One region of the Paraburkholderia sp. CI3 genome, then DNA from elsewhere that is predicted to be linked to it. Evidence: predicted binding sites of a transcription regulator. Region 1 holds the regulator's gene; the other holds the start of a gene.
The links. Region 1 encodes LexA, which represses DNA repair genes until DNA is damaged. Its sites were predicted from a motif close to ACTGTATNNNNATACAGT; they were not measured.
Positions count from the first base shown of each region.

Region 2: the regulator LexA is predicted to act here: its motif matches at 3,141-3,158, upstream of OKW29_RS30475 (PA0069 family radical SAM protein).

Region 1 is NZ_JBNDMI010000004.1:575,166-582,576, reverse strand. Features, by position in the region: gene OKW29_RS24190 (sulfate/molybdate ABC transporter ATP-binding protein) at 1-985, opposite strand, end outside; gene cysW (sulfate ABC transporter permease subunit CysW) at 986-1,993, opposite strand; gene cysT (sulfate ABC transporter permease subunit CysT) at 1,990-2,886, opposite strand; gene OKW29_RS24175 (sulfate ABC transporter substrate-binding protein) at 3,049-4,095, opposite strand; gene lexA (transcriptional repressor LexA) at 4,406-5,056, shown strand; gene OKW29_RS24165 (hypothetical protein) at 5,159-5,503, shown strand; gene OKW29_RS24160 (DUF2939 domain-containing protein) at 5,623-6,240, shown strand; gene OKW29_RS24155 (universal stress protein) at 6,359-6,826, opposite strand; gene nodI (nodulation factor ABC transporter ATP-binding protein NodI) at 7,248-7,411, shown strand, end outside.
Region 2 is NZ_JBNDMI010000004.1:1,974,810-1,982,220, reverse strand. Features, by position in the region: gene OKW29_RS30490 (acyl-CoA dehydrogenase) at 1-978, shown strand, start outside; gene OKW29_RS30485 (D-amino acid dehydrogenase) at 1,118-2,404, opposite strand; gene OKW29_RS30480 (Lrp/AsnC ligand binding domain-containing protein) at 2,584-3,072, shown strand; gene OKW29_RS30475 (PA0069 family radical SAM protein) at 3,217-4,368, shown strand; gene OKW29_RS30470 (NINE protein) at 4,405-4,872, opposite strand; gene OKW29_RS30465 (PQQ-dependent sugar dehydrogenase) at 5,071-6,165, opposite strand; gene rpsP (30S ribosomal protein S16) at 6,427-6,681, shown strand; gene rimM (ribosome maturation factor RimM) at 6,816-7,411, shown strand, end outside.

The sequences.
Region 1 (7,411 bases):
GCCACGTTTCGCGATCGAGTTCGGCTTCGAGCAGATTGCCCTCGCGGCCCGCGAGCTCGACGCGCACCGAACCGCCGAGCGTCACCACGCGCCGCACGTCGACGACAATGCCCTCGCGATGCCCCGCCGCCTGCGGATACAACTGCAGATCGTGCGGCCGCACATAGGCGAACGCCGGGCCCCTAAAACCCGCCGCGATCGCGACCGGCAGCGCCGCACCATCGACGACGAAGCCTTGCGCATCGACGCTGCCGTGCAGACGGTTCGCCGCGCCGAGAAACTCGTAGACGAACGGCGTCTGCGGATGGTCGTACACCTCCTGTGGGCTGCCGACCTGCTCGACATGCCCGCGATTGAGCACGACGATGCGGTCCGCCACTTCGAGCGCTTCTTCCTGATCGTGCGTGACGAAGATCGTCGAAATATGCAGATCGTCGTGCAGGCGACGCAACCAGCTGCGCAGTTCCTTGCGCACCTTCGCGTCGAGCGCGCCGAACGGCTCGTCGAGCAACAGCACCTTCGGCTCCACGGCCAACGCACGTGCGAGCGCGATGCGCTGGCGCTGGCCGCCGGACAGCTCCGACGGATAGCGCTGTGCGAGCCAGTCGAGCTGCACGAGCTTCAGCAACTCATGCACCTTCTCACGAATCACCTTCTCGGACGGACGTTCCTTGCGCGGCTTCACGCGCAGCCCGAACGCGACGTTTTCGAACACCGTCATATGACGGAACAGCGCGTAGTGCTGGAACACGAAACCGACCTCGCGCTCACGCGCGCCGACCGCCGCGACATCCAGGCCTTGCAGCTCGACCCGGCCGCCATCCGCATATTCGAGGCCGGCGATCACACGCAGCAACGTCGTCTTGCCGCAACCCGACGGCCCGAGCAGCGCGACGAGTTCGCCCGGCGGAAAGTCGAGCGACACGTTGTCGAGCGCGACGAAATCGCCGAAGCGCTTTTGCAGGTTACGAACGGTGATACCCATTTACAGCTCTCCTTGCTTGAGCGGATGTCGCTGCGACGCAGGCGTGGCGTTGACGAAAAACGAATGAGAAGCGGACTGCGCGCTATTGGCCTGCGAAGCGCCGGAAGGCGACACGGGCCCCGCATACGCAGGCACTTCGCGCGCCGCCGACAGTTCCGCCGACATATGACGCTCGGCCAACAGCTTGAGCCCCAGCGTAACCAGCGCCAGCAGCGCGAGCAGCGAGGCCACGGCGAACGCGGCCGAGAAGTTGTACTCGTTGTAGAGGATTTCGACGTGCAGCGGCATCGTGTCGGTCTGCCCGCGAATATGGCCCGACACGACCGACACCGCGCCGAACTCGCCCATTGCGCGCGCATTGCACAGAATCACGCCGTACAGCAGACCCCACTTGACGTTCGGCAGCGTGACGCGACGGAACGTCTGCCAGCCCGATGCGCCGAGCACGTGCGCGGCTTCTTCCTCGTCGTTGCCCTGCGCCTGCATCAGCGGAATCAGCTCGCGCGCGACGAACGGGAACGTGACGAAGATCGTCGCGAGCACGATGCCCGGCACCGCGAAGATAATCTGCACGTCGTGATCTTCGAGCCACGGGCCGAACCAGCCCTGCGCGCCGAACATCAGCACGTAGATCAGACCGGAGATCACCGGCGACACCGAAAACGGCAGATCGATCAACGTGGTCAGCAGCGCCTTGCCGCGGAATTCGAACTTCGCGATACACCACGACGCCGCAAGGCCGAACACGAGGTTCAGCGGCACCGCGATCGCCGCGGTGAGCAGCGTCAGTTTGATCGCCGACAGCGCATCCGGATCGGCGAGCGCTTCGAAGTAAAAACGCAGCCCCTTGTTCAGCGCCTGGTAGAACACCGCGGCGAGCGGCACGGCCAGAAACAGCGCGAGAAACAGCAGTGCGAGGCCGATCAGCAGCCAGCGCACGACCGCCGGCTCGCTGACCGGATCGGGGCGACGCGCCGCGCTCGCCGGGTGGGTCGGAACGCGGCTCATTGCACACCTCCACCGATAGCGGCGACGCTCGTGGCCACTGGCGCCGACCCCGTATTGCCGCGGCTCGTGCGCCGCTGCAGATACCACTGCAGCGTGTTGATCGACAGCAGCATCAGGAACGACACGACCAGCATCACGACCGCGAGCGCCGTCGCGCCCGCATAGTCGTATTGCTCGAGCTTCGTGATGATCAGGAGCGACGTGATCTCCGACTTCATCGGCACATTGCCGGCGATGAAGATCACCGAGCCGTATTCGCCGAGCGCGCGCGCAAAGGCGAGCGCGAAGCCGGTCAGCAGCGCCGGGAACACGGCCGGCAGCACGACGCGGCGAAACGTGAGCCAGCGCGACGCGCCGAGACACGGGGCCGCCTCCTCCTGCTCGCGCTCGAACTCCTCGAGCACCGGTTGCACCGTGCGCACGACGAACGGCAGGCCGATGAACGTCAGCGCGACCAGCACGCCCGCCGGCGTGAACGCGATCTTGATGCCGAGCGGCGCGAGGAACTGGCCGATCCAGCCGTTGCCCGCATACACGGCCGCGAGCGAAATGCCCGCCACCGAGGTGGGCAGCGCGAACGGCAGATCGACGACCGCATCGACGATACGCTTGAACGGAAACGTGTAGCGCACCAGCACCCACGCGACGAGAAAGCCGAACACTGCGTTGATCAGCGCGCCGCCTAGCGCCGAGAAAAACGTCAGCCGATACGACGCGAGCACACGCGGCGACGTGACCGCGCGCACGAACTGATCCCAGTCGAGCGTCGCGGTTTTCAGAAAGGTCGCCGCCAATGGAATCAGCACCACGAGGCTCAGATAAGCCACCGTGATGCCGAGTGTCAGGCCAAAACCGGGCAATGCGCTCGGCTTGCGGAAGGTCAACGTGGTCATGCTGGATACTCGTTCATGGTTGATGCTCGCGCGGTTGTTCGTTTTGCCGTGTTGCCGCACTGCGGCGGTCCTGCCGCACCGCTGGCCACCGGACCCCGGTTAGCCGAAAGCGCGCCCATTGGGCGCGCCCTTTTGCCCTGGCTGTGATTCAGGCGGTGGTTCTTACTGCGGCTGATAAATCGAATCGAACACGCCGCCGTCCGCGAAATGGGTCTTCTGCGCGTTGGTCCAACCGCCGAACGAATCGTCGATCGTGTACAGCTTCAGCTTCGGAAACTTCGCGGTCAGATCGGCGGCCACCTTGGTGGAACGCGGACGATAGAAATTGCGCGCGGCGATCTCCTGACCTTGCTCGCTATACAGGAAGTTCAGATACGCTTCGGCCACCTTTCGCGTGCCGTGTTTGTCGACGACCTTGTCGACCACCGCGACCGGCGGCTCGGCCAGAATGCTCACCGACGGCACCACGATCTCGAACCTGTCCGGACCAAACTCCTTCAGCGACAGGAACGCCTCGTTTTCCCACGCGATCAGCACGTCGCCGATACCGCGCTGCACGAAGCTCGTGGTCGCGCCGCGCGCGCCCGAATCGAGCACGCCGGCGTTCCTGTACAGCTTGCCGACGAACTCCCTGGCCTTCTGGTCGTTGCCGCCCGGTTGATGCTCGGCGTACGCCCACGCGGCCAGGTAGTTCCAGCGCGCGCCGCCCGAGGTCTTCGGATTCGGCGTCACGATCGACACGCCCGGCTTCACCAGATCATCCCAATCCTTGATGTGCTTCGGGTTGCCCTTGCGTACCAGAAACACGATCGTCGACGTGTACGGCGATGCGTTGTCCGGCAGACGCTTTTGCCAGTTCTTGTCGACGAGCCCCTTGTTCGCGAGCGCGTCGATGTCATAGGCGAGCGCAAGCGTCACGACGTCGGCCTGCAGTCCGTCGAGCACCGAGCGAGCCTGCGCGCCCGAGCCGCCGTGCGACTGCCTGAAGGTGACGGCTCCGCCGGTCCTGGCCTTCCATTCCTTGCCGAATGCCTGATTGATGTCCTGATACAGCTCGCGCGTCGGATCGTAGGACACGTTCAACAGCGTGGTGTCGGCGTGCGCGACGCCGCTTGCGCCCAACATGCCGAGCGCCCCCGCCGCGCCGACGACGAGCGCCGCGATCAGTTTTCTGGTTCGAGCCGCAAGCCCCATATGCCGATGGTTCATTTCGATTTTTCTCCGCGTGATGTCCGCTGATGAGCGTCTGGTGTTGTTCTGCGTCGCGGTCACGTGCCCATGAGCGCCAACCGGAGGCCAGTCTATCGAAGCGCTTTCATTATTAAAAATAATGTTTCTTCATTTTTTAATGCTTAAAAGTGGTAACGACAGATGCGCCGGCGGTTGGGACGCCGACAACGCCGTCATGTCGCCGATAAACGACGCCCCAGCGCGACCCTTGCGCCGAACTTAAAGTAAAGCTTGAAATGCGCCGAATACTGTATAAAAATACAGTCACCTGTTCATACATACAGTGGCCATGACAAAACTCACCGCACGACAGCAGCAGGTTTTCGATCTGATCCGCCGCGCGATCGAACGCACCGGCTTTCCGCCCACTCGCGCGGAAATTGCCGCCGAACTCGGGTTCAGCTCGGCCAATTCCGCGGAAGAGCATCTGCGCGCGCTGGCGCGCAAGGGCGTGATCGAACTCGCGGCCGGCGCGTCGCGCGGCATCCGCCTGCTGTCCGGGCAGGAGGACGCGCCGTATCAGTTCACCCTGCCGCATGCGGGCCTGATGCAGTTGTCGTTGCCGCTGATCGGCCGGGTCGCGGCGGGTAGCCCGATCCTCGCGCAGGAACATATCTCGCAGCACTACGCGTGTGACCCGGCGCTGTTCTCGAGCAAGCCCGACTACCTGCTGAAGGTGCGCGGCCTGTCGATGCGCGACGCGGGCATTCTCGACGGCGACCTGCTCGCGGTGCAAAAGCGCACCGAAGCGAAGGACGGCCAGATCATCATTGCGCGGCTTGGCGACGACGTAACGGTCAAACGTCTGAAGCGCCGGCCGAACGGCATCGAACTGATCGCCGAAAACCCCGATTACGACAACATCTTCGTGGAATCCGGCAGCGCCGATTTTGCGCTCGAAGGGATCGCGGTCGGGCTGATCCGCCCCAGCGAGTTCTGATCTTTCGTTGTCGCCGGAACGCTTGCGCCGGTTTGTCCAACCCAAGCCGCATTTACGCCCGCATTTACGCCCGCATCTACGCCGAATCGCCTGGAGAGACTCATGGAACGCCTTGCCCGCCTGTTGCCCTTTCGCCAGTTCGGCCGTCTGCGCCATCTGCGCAAGCTCACGCCCTGCGCGCTAATCGAGGCGCCCGCTGCGCGCACGCCGTCGCTGTTCGACGCGGCTGCCGAAGCTTCCGGTCTGCCGTCGTCGTTGCCGGCGTTCGCGCGCGTGTCGCTGAATTCGGCGCTGAACATCGCCGAGCCCGCGCGTCGCGCGCCGGTGCGGGTCTATCATGGACCGTCGCGACTGATCATGGTCGGTACGGTCGACGCTGTATGCCGTATGATCGATCGTTGCATAGCCGACGAAGCCAACGTGCACGGCGCGGTGTTCGAAGCCTGAGCGAATCCTGAGTACGCATGCAACAAACACTTCGGATGTTCAGAGATTCGCGTGGGATGGGATCGTTTCGACCTCGCCGTGGTCGACGTTAGATCATCACTGACGTGGAGTCCCATTCGATGACAATTCGGAAACGCACACAGGGCAGCGCCACCCGGCCGCTGCTGATCACGCTGATCGTGGTGATCGTGATTGCCGCGCTGGGCTTTATTTATGCGTCACCGTATCTCGCGGTGAACAATCTCAAACGCGCCGCCGATGCGCGTGACGTGCAAACCGTCAATCAGTATGTGGACTTTCCCGCGCTACGCGATAGCCTGAAGCAACAGGTGGGCGCCATGCTGACACGCCGGCTTGAAGCGGATGCCGGCAACAAGATGGCCACGATCGGCGCGGTGATCGGCGTGACGCTGATCGGCCCGCTCGTCGATGCCTATGCGACACCCGACGGCGTCGCGGCGCTGCTGAACGGCATGCCGCCGCGTGGCACGCCGGGCGAGCAACCGTCCGCGCCGCCAGCCGCGGGCGGCGAAGCGCCGGCCGCACCAGCCGCGGGCGACACCACCACGCAGGCAAGCGCACCGCCGCCCGGGCGTCAAAGCACGGCCGGCTATCGCAGTCTCAATGAGTTTGTCATCACGTACCGGCGTGGCGAAGGTAACGCGAACTATTCGGCAATCTTTCGTCGCGAAGGTCTGGTCACGTGGAAGCTCGCGGCGATCAATCTGAACGAGTGAGATTGAAACCTGGCCGGATGGGATGCGTGGCTGGCCATCGGGGCCGGCCACGCGACAGGGTCTATTCACATCTGGGCTAGATGACGGGGCGCGCGGCTTCGCGTCCCTCACTAGCCCATTACGCCGCAGCCGCCTGCTGCTGCTCCTGCGCGGACGAGCACGCCACCAGAATGCTGCACGACACGCGGTCGAGCAGCGGCGTGTTGCCCGCCCCCATCCACCACCGCGACAAACCAGTCCGGCAGCGATGACCCACCACCACGAGGTCGACCTGCAACTCGTTGGCAAGATTGGCGATCTCGTCGATCGGATGACCGAATGCGAAATGCCCTTGCGCGCTCACGCCTCGCTCGGTCAGCCAGTTCACGCCCTCCTGCAGAATCTCGCGGGCCGTTTTTTCGAAGCTGCCGCAGGCGACGTCCGTCAACAGGCCCGCGCTCTGCGCGATGCTCGAACGCATGTCGACGACCGACAGCAGATGCGTTTCCGCCTTCAGTTCCAACGCCAGATCGGCACCGCAACGCAGGGCTTTGCGGCCTTCGCGCGAGCCGTCGTAGCACAACAGGATTTTCTGGTAGCTCGCCATCTGTTTTCTCCATTCGCGCGGAAAGCGCGGTCTGAATCAATCATGGTGCGCCGCAATTCGGCTTGCAAGGGATGGAAAACGCTAAGTGCATACTCGGTGCATGCCGATCCAGTCTGCACAAGCGTTGGGCGACCCGACGCAGCGTTTGCACACGGATGCCGCAATGCAAAACTTCGTTTGCGAACGCTGCGTCGACACACTGCGGGCCGGTTGACGTGCCAGTCGTGCCACCGCCAATCAGCGGCGCCAATCGACACCGACGAGCGCATCGCACCCCACGCACGACGCGTTCCCGGACACCCGCTCGCATCGGCGATCCGATACCTGGAGTAAGCGGCTTCGCGTGCGCAATGCGTGCATCGCAGGTATGTTGTGTGTCTTGCGCGTACGTTGTGTCTTCTTCCGGAGCCTTGCTCGAGCCATGCCCACCGCCCCCATCGAATTCCATCAGGTCAGGAAAAGCTACGGCGAAAAAACGGTCGTCGACGGATTGTCGTTTCATGTGAACACCGGCGAATGCTTCGGGCTGCTCGGCCCCAACGGCGCCGGTAAGACCACGACATTGCGCATGCTGCTCGGCATTGC
Region 2 (7,411 bases), 1.4 Mb from region 1:
GGTGGCGCGCTCGGTCAGCTGATCGGCGAAGAGAATCGTGGCCTCGAATACATGTTCATCATGATGAACGCCGCCCGTTTCGCGGTCGGCATGCAAGGTGTCGCGATCTCGGATCGCGCATATCAGAAGGCGGTCGCGTATGCGAAAGAGCGCGTGCAGAGCCGTCCCGTGGACGGCTCCGCGAAGCAGTCGGTCGCGATCATCCAGCACCCGGACGTGCGCCGCATGCTGTCGACGATGCGCAGCCTCACCGAGGCGTCGCGCGCGCTCGCCTACGTCGCGGCCTCGCACTGCGATATCGCGCATCGTCATCCGGACGATGCGACGCGCGCGAAGCATCAGGCGATCTACGAATACCTCGTGCCGATCGTGAAGGGCTGGAGCACGGAGCTGTCGATCGATGTGACGAGCCTCGGCGTGCAGGTGCATGGCGGCATGGGCTTCATCGAGGAAACCGGCGCTGCCCAGTACTACCGCGACGCGCGCATTCTACCGATCTACGAAGGCACGACCGCGATCCAGGCCAACGACCTGATCGGTCGCAAGACGCTGCGCGACGGCGGCAAGGTCGCGAAGGAACTGCTCGCTGGCGTCGCCGAAACGGTTGAAGCGCTTGGCGCGCAGCAGGGCGCGGCGTTCGCATCGATGCGCACACAGCTCGCGCAGGGCCAGCGCGCGCTTGGCGCGGTCGTCGATTTCGTCGTCGCCAATGCGAAGGGCGATCCAAATGCGGTGTTCGCGGGCAGCGTGCCCTATCTGAAGCTCGCGGGCATCGTGCTGGGCGGCTGGCAGATGGCGCGTGCGCAGCTTGCCGCGGCGACGAAGCGCGACGAGGACCCAGCGTTTCATGACGCGAAGATCGCGACCGCGCGGTTCTACGCCGAGCACGTGCTGCCGCAGGCGGCGGCGCTCGAAGTGGCGATCGTCAGCGCGAAGGGGGGCGAGGGCGTGCTGGCTTTGTCGGAAGACCAGTTCTGAGCATGCCTCGATGCCGGCCGCGATCGCGGCAGCACATTGAAATGCAAACGGCGCCCCGCGAGGCGCCGTTTGTTTGTCCGGCTGCTGTTTGTTGTGGCCTGCGCCGCGGGCAGGGCCGCGTCAGCGCACGCACTCAAACTCACGCATACGCCGGCCGATGCTCGCCCGCGGTCTCGCCGAGATAGCGATGCACCGACAGATCGTCCGCGCGAATCGCAGGCTGCTTGCCCGACATCAAGTCGGCGAGCAGTTGGCCCGAGCCGCACGACATCGTCCAGCCAAGCGTGCCGTGGCCGGTGTTCAGGAACAGGTTCGGAACCGGCGTGCGGCCGACGATCGGCGTGCCGTCCGGCGTCATCGGCCGCAGACCGCTCCAGAACGTCGCCTTCGACGTGTCGCCGCCGCCCGGGAACAGGTCATTCACGGAAAGCTCGAGCGTCTCGCGGCGCGCCTGGCGCAGCGATTTGTCGAAGCCGACGATCTCGGCCATCCCGCCGACGCGAATCCGGTCATCGAAGCGCGTGATCGCGATCTTGTAGGTCTCATCGAGCACGGTCGACACCGGCGCGGCAGCCGCGTCGACGATCGGCGCGGTGATCGAATAGCCCTTCAGCGGATAGACCGGAATCTTCACTATGCCATCGAGGAAGCGCGTCGAATACGAGCCGAGCGCGACCACGAACGAATCCGCGCGCACGAGTTCGCTGCCGCACTGCACGCCGGCGATGCGGCCGCCCGCCATCGCGAGCGCGTCGATCGACGTGTTGTAGCGGAACTTGACGCCCAGTTCCTCGGCGAGCGCCGCGAGGCGCGTCGTGAACATCTGGCAGTCGCCGGTTTCGTCGCCGGGCAGGCGCAGGCCGCCGGTGAGCTTGTGCGACACCGCGGCGAGTGCTGGTTCGGCCTTGGCGAGTTCGTCGGCCGTCAGCAGCTCGTATGGCACGTTGGCTTCCTGCAGCACGGCGATGTCTTTCGCGGCGCCGTCGAACTGCTGTTGCGTGCGAAATACCTGCAGCGTGCCGCCGGTGCGGCCTTCGTACTCGATGCCGGTGTCGGCGCGCAACGCCTGCAGGCAGTCGCGGCTGTATTCGGCCAGCCGCACCATACGGCCCTTGTTCACCGCATAGCGCGGCGCCGTGCAGTTCTGCAGCATCTGCCACATCCATCGCAGTTGGAACGCGGTGCCGTCGACGCGAATCGCTAGCGGCGCGTGCTTCTGGAACATCCACTTGACGGCCTTCAGCGGCACGCCCGGGGCGGCCCACGGCGAAGCGTAGCCCGGCGAGATCTGGCCCGCGTTGGCGAAACTGGTTTCGAGCGCCGGGCCGGCCTCGCGATCGATAACGGTCACTTCGTGACCGGCGCGCGCGAGGTAATACGCACTCGTCACGCCGACGACGCCACTGCCCAAAACGACGACTCGCATAGCTGCTCCAGATATCCAAAAATTGAGTGAGGGCAAGGCGCTCGTCGGAGGTTCGATCTGATTCGATCCGGCGAGCTGCAATGTGAGGTGAAATGCCGTTTGCCCAGTGTTAACCGCTATACTATTAATAGTGAGACAGGTTTTGTTATCGTATTTTCATCATTTTTAGAAAAAACACCATGCGTACCCAGCGCCAGCCCGTGCGGGCTCTCGACAAGCTCGATCACAAGATCCTGCGGCTCCTGCAGCAGGACGGCCGTATGGCGATGAAGGACCTGGCGGAGCAGGTCGGTCTGTCGGTGACGCCGTGCATCGAGCGCGTCAAGCGGATGGAGCGCGACGGCGTGATCACCGGCTACTACGCCCGCGTGAACCCGGCCGAGCTGGGCGCGGCGCTGCTCGTGTTCGTCGAGATCACGCTCGATCACAAGAGTGGCAACATGTTCGATCTGTTCCGGCGCGAGGTGCAGAAGATCCCCGAGGTGCTCGAGTGCCACCTCGTGTCGGGCGATTTCGACTATCTGATCAAGGCGCGCATCGGCGAAATGGCCGATTACCGCAAGTTGCTCGGCGACATCCTGCTGCAGCTGCCGGGCGCGGTGCAGTCGAAGAGCTATGTGGTGATGGAGGAAATCAAGGAGACGCTGACGATCGCGGTGGGCGAGTAGGTGCCGGTTCACTGAGGGGTTGGACGCGCATCAAGCGACCAACGAAGTGCTCGACAAACGGCGTAAACACTGTATATTTATACAGGTGTTTTGCGCCGCTTTCCTTTGACGCTTCCTGTTTGCGTTTGCTTTGCGTGGCCCGCCGTGGATGACCCCGACACCCCTGACATTCCCGAATTTCCGATCGCCCCGCCGGCGCCTCGCAAGGGACGCGGCGCGGTCACGAACCTGCAAGGCCGCTACGAAGTCGACCAGCGCGAAGCCGTCCACGACGGCTGGCAGACGGCCGACGAAGACGGGGAGCCGAAGGTCCTGCGCACGCAGGTGTTCGAGGAGCGCGCAAAAACCATCCTCACACGCAATGCGTCGCCGGACATTCCGTTCAATGTGTCGCTGAATCCTTACCGGGGCTGCGAACACGGCTGCATCTATTGCTTCGCGCGGCCCACGCACAGCTACCTGGGCTTGTCGCCCGGGCTCGATTTCGAAAGCCGCATCTACGCGAAGATCAACGCGCCCGAACTGCTCGAGCGGGAACTGTCGAAGAAATCCTATGTACCCGAGCCGATCGCGCTCGGCGTCGCCACCGATGCGTGGCAGCCGGCCGAACGTGACTTGCGTCTTACGCGTCGTGTGATCGAGGTGCTCAGCGAGCGCAACCACCCGTTCGCGGCGATCACCAAATCATCGCTGATCGAGCGCGACATCGACCTGCTTGCGCCGATGGCCGAGCGCGGGCAATTCATGGCGGCGATCACCATCACCACGCTGGACGCCGACATCGCGCGCACGCTCGAACCGCGCGCGGCCACGCCGTCGCGCCGGCTGCGCACGATCCGTACGCTCAGCGAGGCGGGCATTCCGGTCGGCGTCAGCATCGCGCCGGTGATCCCGTTCGTCACCGAACCGGATATGGAGCGCGTGCTCGAAGCATGCGCCGAAGCGGGCGCCAGCAATGCGAGCTATATCGTGCTGCGGCTGCCGTGGGAGGTCGCGCCGCTGTTCAAGGATTGGCTGGGCGCACATTTCCCCAATCGGGCCGAGCGCGTGATGAGCCGTGTGCGCGACATGCGAGGCGGCAAGGATTACGATTCTTCGTTCTCGACCCGCATGAAGGGAGAGGGCTTATGGGCGGATCTGCTCAGGCAGCGCTTTCACAAGGCCGTGCACCGGTTAGGGTTGAACGGGCGCGACCGCGGCATTCTCGACATGTCGCATTTCCGCCGGATCGAGCCGCCTCGCGCCGAGCAGGTGAGCGCACCGGCGCGCGACAATCCGCAACTGAGGCTTTTCTAGCGCGCAGGAACGTCTGCGGGTCCCGCCACCGGGGCATTACTGCGAAATCGCTTTGGCCGCTTCGACCTGACTTTCGAAGTAGGTCTGGAATGCGAGCGCGAGACCGGTCATCAGCAGAAACGCACCGATCAGCAGCGAAAAGATCACGACGAAAATGACCGTCCAGCCGGAGCGGCTTTTGCGTTGCGTGTGGGTGTTGAATTGCGCATCCCATTTCTGATCAGGACGCAGCCCGTAGACGAGCGCCGCCAGAAACGCGGCAAACAGCGAAACCGCGCCTATCGGCGCGAGCACCCAGCCCAGGATCGACGCGCGCTCGGTCGCGACCAGCAGCATCACGCCGGGAATGCCGACCAGCGTGCCGAGTAGATGCGCCCAGCCGTAGATGTCTCGGGTGCCGTACAGATAGAAGCGGTGGGCGCCGAGGCTGCCGAACAGGAACGCCAACGCGGCGGTGAGCGTCTTGGATCTGAAGCGCGGGGAAGTCGAGGCAGCGGTGGGCATGAACGCGTGGGCAGAGTGACGGGCGGTCGAAAGGAGCGGCGCGCCGCGGGGGCGTGGGCCGACGCGCATTCTACGCCTGCGGCGCGCGGGTGGTCACGTGGAGGACGATCGCCCAGGCTGAAAGCGGGGCGGCGGGATGCGCCGGACCTGGCTCAAGGTGAGTGCAGCCGTTCAGCCGGACATGCGTGCATCCGCGCGTTACGGCGCTGAATACGTGACGCGATAGATCGCGCCGGCGGTATCGTCGCTGATCAGTAGCGAACCGTCTGGCAGCGGCAACACGTCGGCGGGGCGGCCCCAGACCGATTCGCCGGGTTGCAGCCAGCCTTCGGCAAAGACCTGCTGGCGTGCGTGGCTGCCGTCAGGGTCGGTGATCACGCGCACGACGCGGTAGCCGACCTTCTTGCTGCGGTTCCACGAGCCGTGCTCGGCGATGAAGATATTGTTGCGGTAGTCGGCTGGAAACATCGGGCCGTCGTAGAAGCGCATGCCAAGCGCCGCCACGTGCGCGCCAAGCTTGACCACTGGCGGCGTGAATTCGCTGCACGGATGATCCTTGCCGAACTCGGGGTCGGGCGTGTCGCCGCCGTGACAGTACGGAAAGCCGAAGTTCATGCCGACTAGCGGCGCGCGGTTGAGCTTGTCGCTCGGAATATCGTCGCCGAGCAGGTCGCGACCGTTGTCGGTGAACCAAAGTTCGTGGGTGACCGGATGCCACGCGAAGCCGACCGAATTGCGGATGCCGCGCGCGACGACCTCGTAGTGGCTGCCGTCCGGGTTCATGCGGCCAATCATCGCAAAGCGGTCCGGATCTCTCTGGCAAATGTTGCACGGCGCGCCTTGCGGCACGTACAGCTTGCCATCCGGGCCGAACGCAATGAATTTCCAGCCGTGATGCGTGTCCGTCGGCAGCTTGTCGGTGACAACGACCGGTTTCGGCGGATCGTTCAGGTGCGAGTCGATCGCATCGAAGCGCACGATTTTCGACACGGCCGACACATACAGCGCGCCGTCGCGCCACGCGACGCCGGCGGGCATCTGCAGCCCGGACGCGATCACGTGGTGACCCGTCACGCGGCCGTTCCGCAGCTCGAGCGCATACACATGGCCATCGTCGCTGCCCACGTAGAGAATGCCCTTGGGCGACAACGTCATCGCGCGCGCGCTCGGCACCTCGTCCGACAACACTTCGATGTGAAAGCCCGGCGGCAGCTTGATTTTCTCGATGGGCAGCGCGGCGATTGCCGTCAACGCCTGCGCGGCGATAACCGCGGCCGCTACCGCACGTAGAATCCGGTTGCACGAGGTGCGCGAAAGTCCAGCAAAGCGTACGAAAAAGGCAAAAGAGGCGAACGGAAACGGGAGTTTCGGCTGGCGTTGCACAGGCGCTCCTTCAGGTAATTCGGGCGTTTAAGCGGGTTCTCGCACCTCTTGTAGAGGGTGGGTGCAGCCCGGTTCCGCAGTTTATCCCGGTAAGTGTTTGTTATGGCGTCGGTTTCCCGCTATAATCGCGTGTTTCAGTCGTTCCGAACCCCGGTTTTCAAGGATTCTAGTATGGTCATCATCCGCTTGGCTCGTGGCGGCTCCAAGAAGCGCCCGTTCTACAACATCGTCGCCACCGACTCGCGCAGCCGTCGTGACGGCCGCTTCATCGAGCGCGTCGGTTTCTACAACCCGGTCGCTACGAAGGGCGAGTCCCTGCGTATCGCTCAGGATCGCCTGACGTACTGGCAAGGTGTTGGCGCGCAACTGTCGCCGACCGTCGAACGTCTCGTGAAGGAAGCGCAAAAGGCGCAGCCGGCTGCTTGATATGGCGGCCCGCAGGCGTATCGTCGGCGGTTCGGCCGGCGGCTCGCGCAACTCGCGTGAGCAGTCCGATGCGCAATTTGTTTTACTGAAGCAGAAGCCAAAGCAGGCTGCGAAGTTGTTGTCGAGGTTATTCGATGTCTGAGCGTGATTCCGGCAGTTCTGGTAGCGTCAAGGCAGCTTCGCGCGCAAAGGCGTCTGGTCAGGCGTCGTTCGGTGCATTCGTCCGCAAGCCGGTCGAACGAACCGACGGCAAGGCGAAAGAGGCGCAAGCCAATGCCGCGAACGCCGATTTCGAAGCTGCAGAAATGCGCATCGAAACGGCGGCAAGCTGGCCGGCCGATGCGGTCGAAGTCGGCGCAATCGTCGACGCCTATGGTCTCAAAGGCTGGGTCAAGGTAGCCGCGCATGCGGATGCCGGGCAAGGCGGCGACGTCTTGCTGAGCGCGAAGCGCTGGTGGCTGCTGAAGGGCCAGGAGCGCAAATCGGCGCCGTCCTTGCAGGCCAAAACACATAGCGACAGCGTGGTCGCCCGTCTGGGTGGCGTCGCTGACCGCGATACGGCGTTGGCTTTGCGCGGTTCTCGCGTATACATCGGCCGTAGCGAATTTCCGGCGCTCGAAGCCGACGAATTCTACTGGGTCGATCTGATCGGCCTGGACGTGGTGAATCTCGCCGGGCTCTACCTCGGCAAAGTCGCCAGCATGATCGACAACGGCGCGCAGTCGGTGCT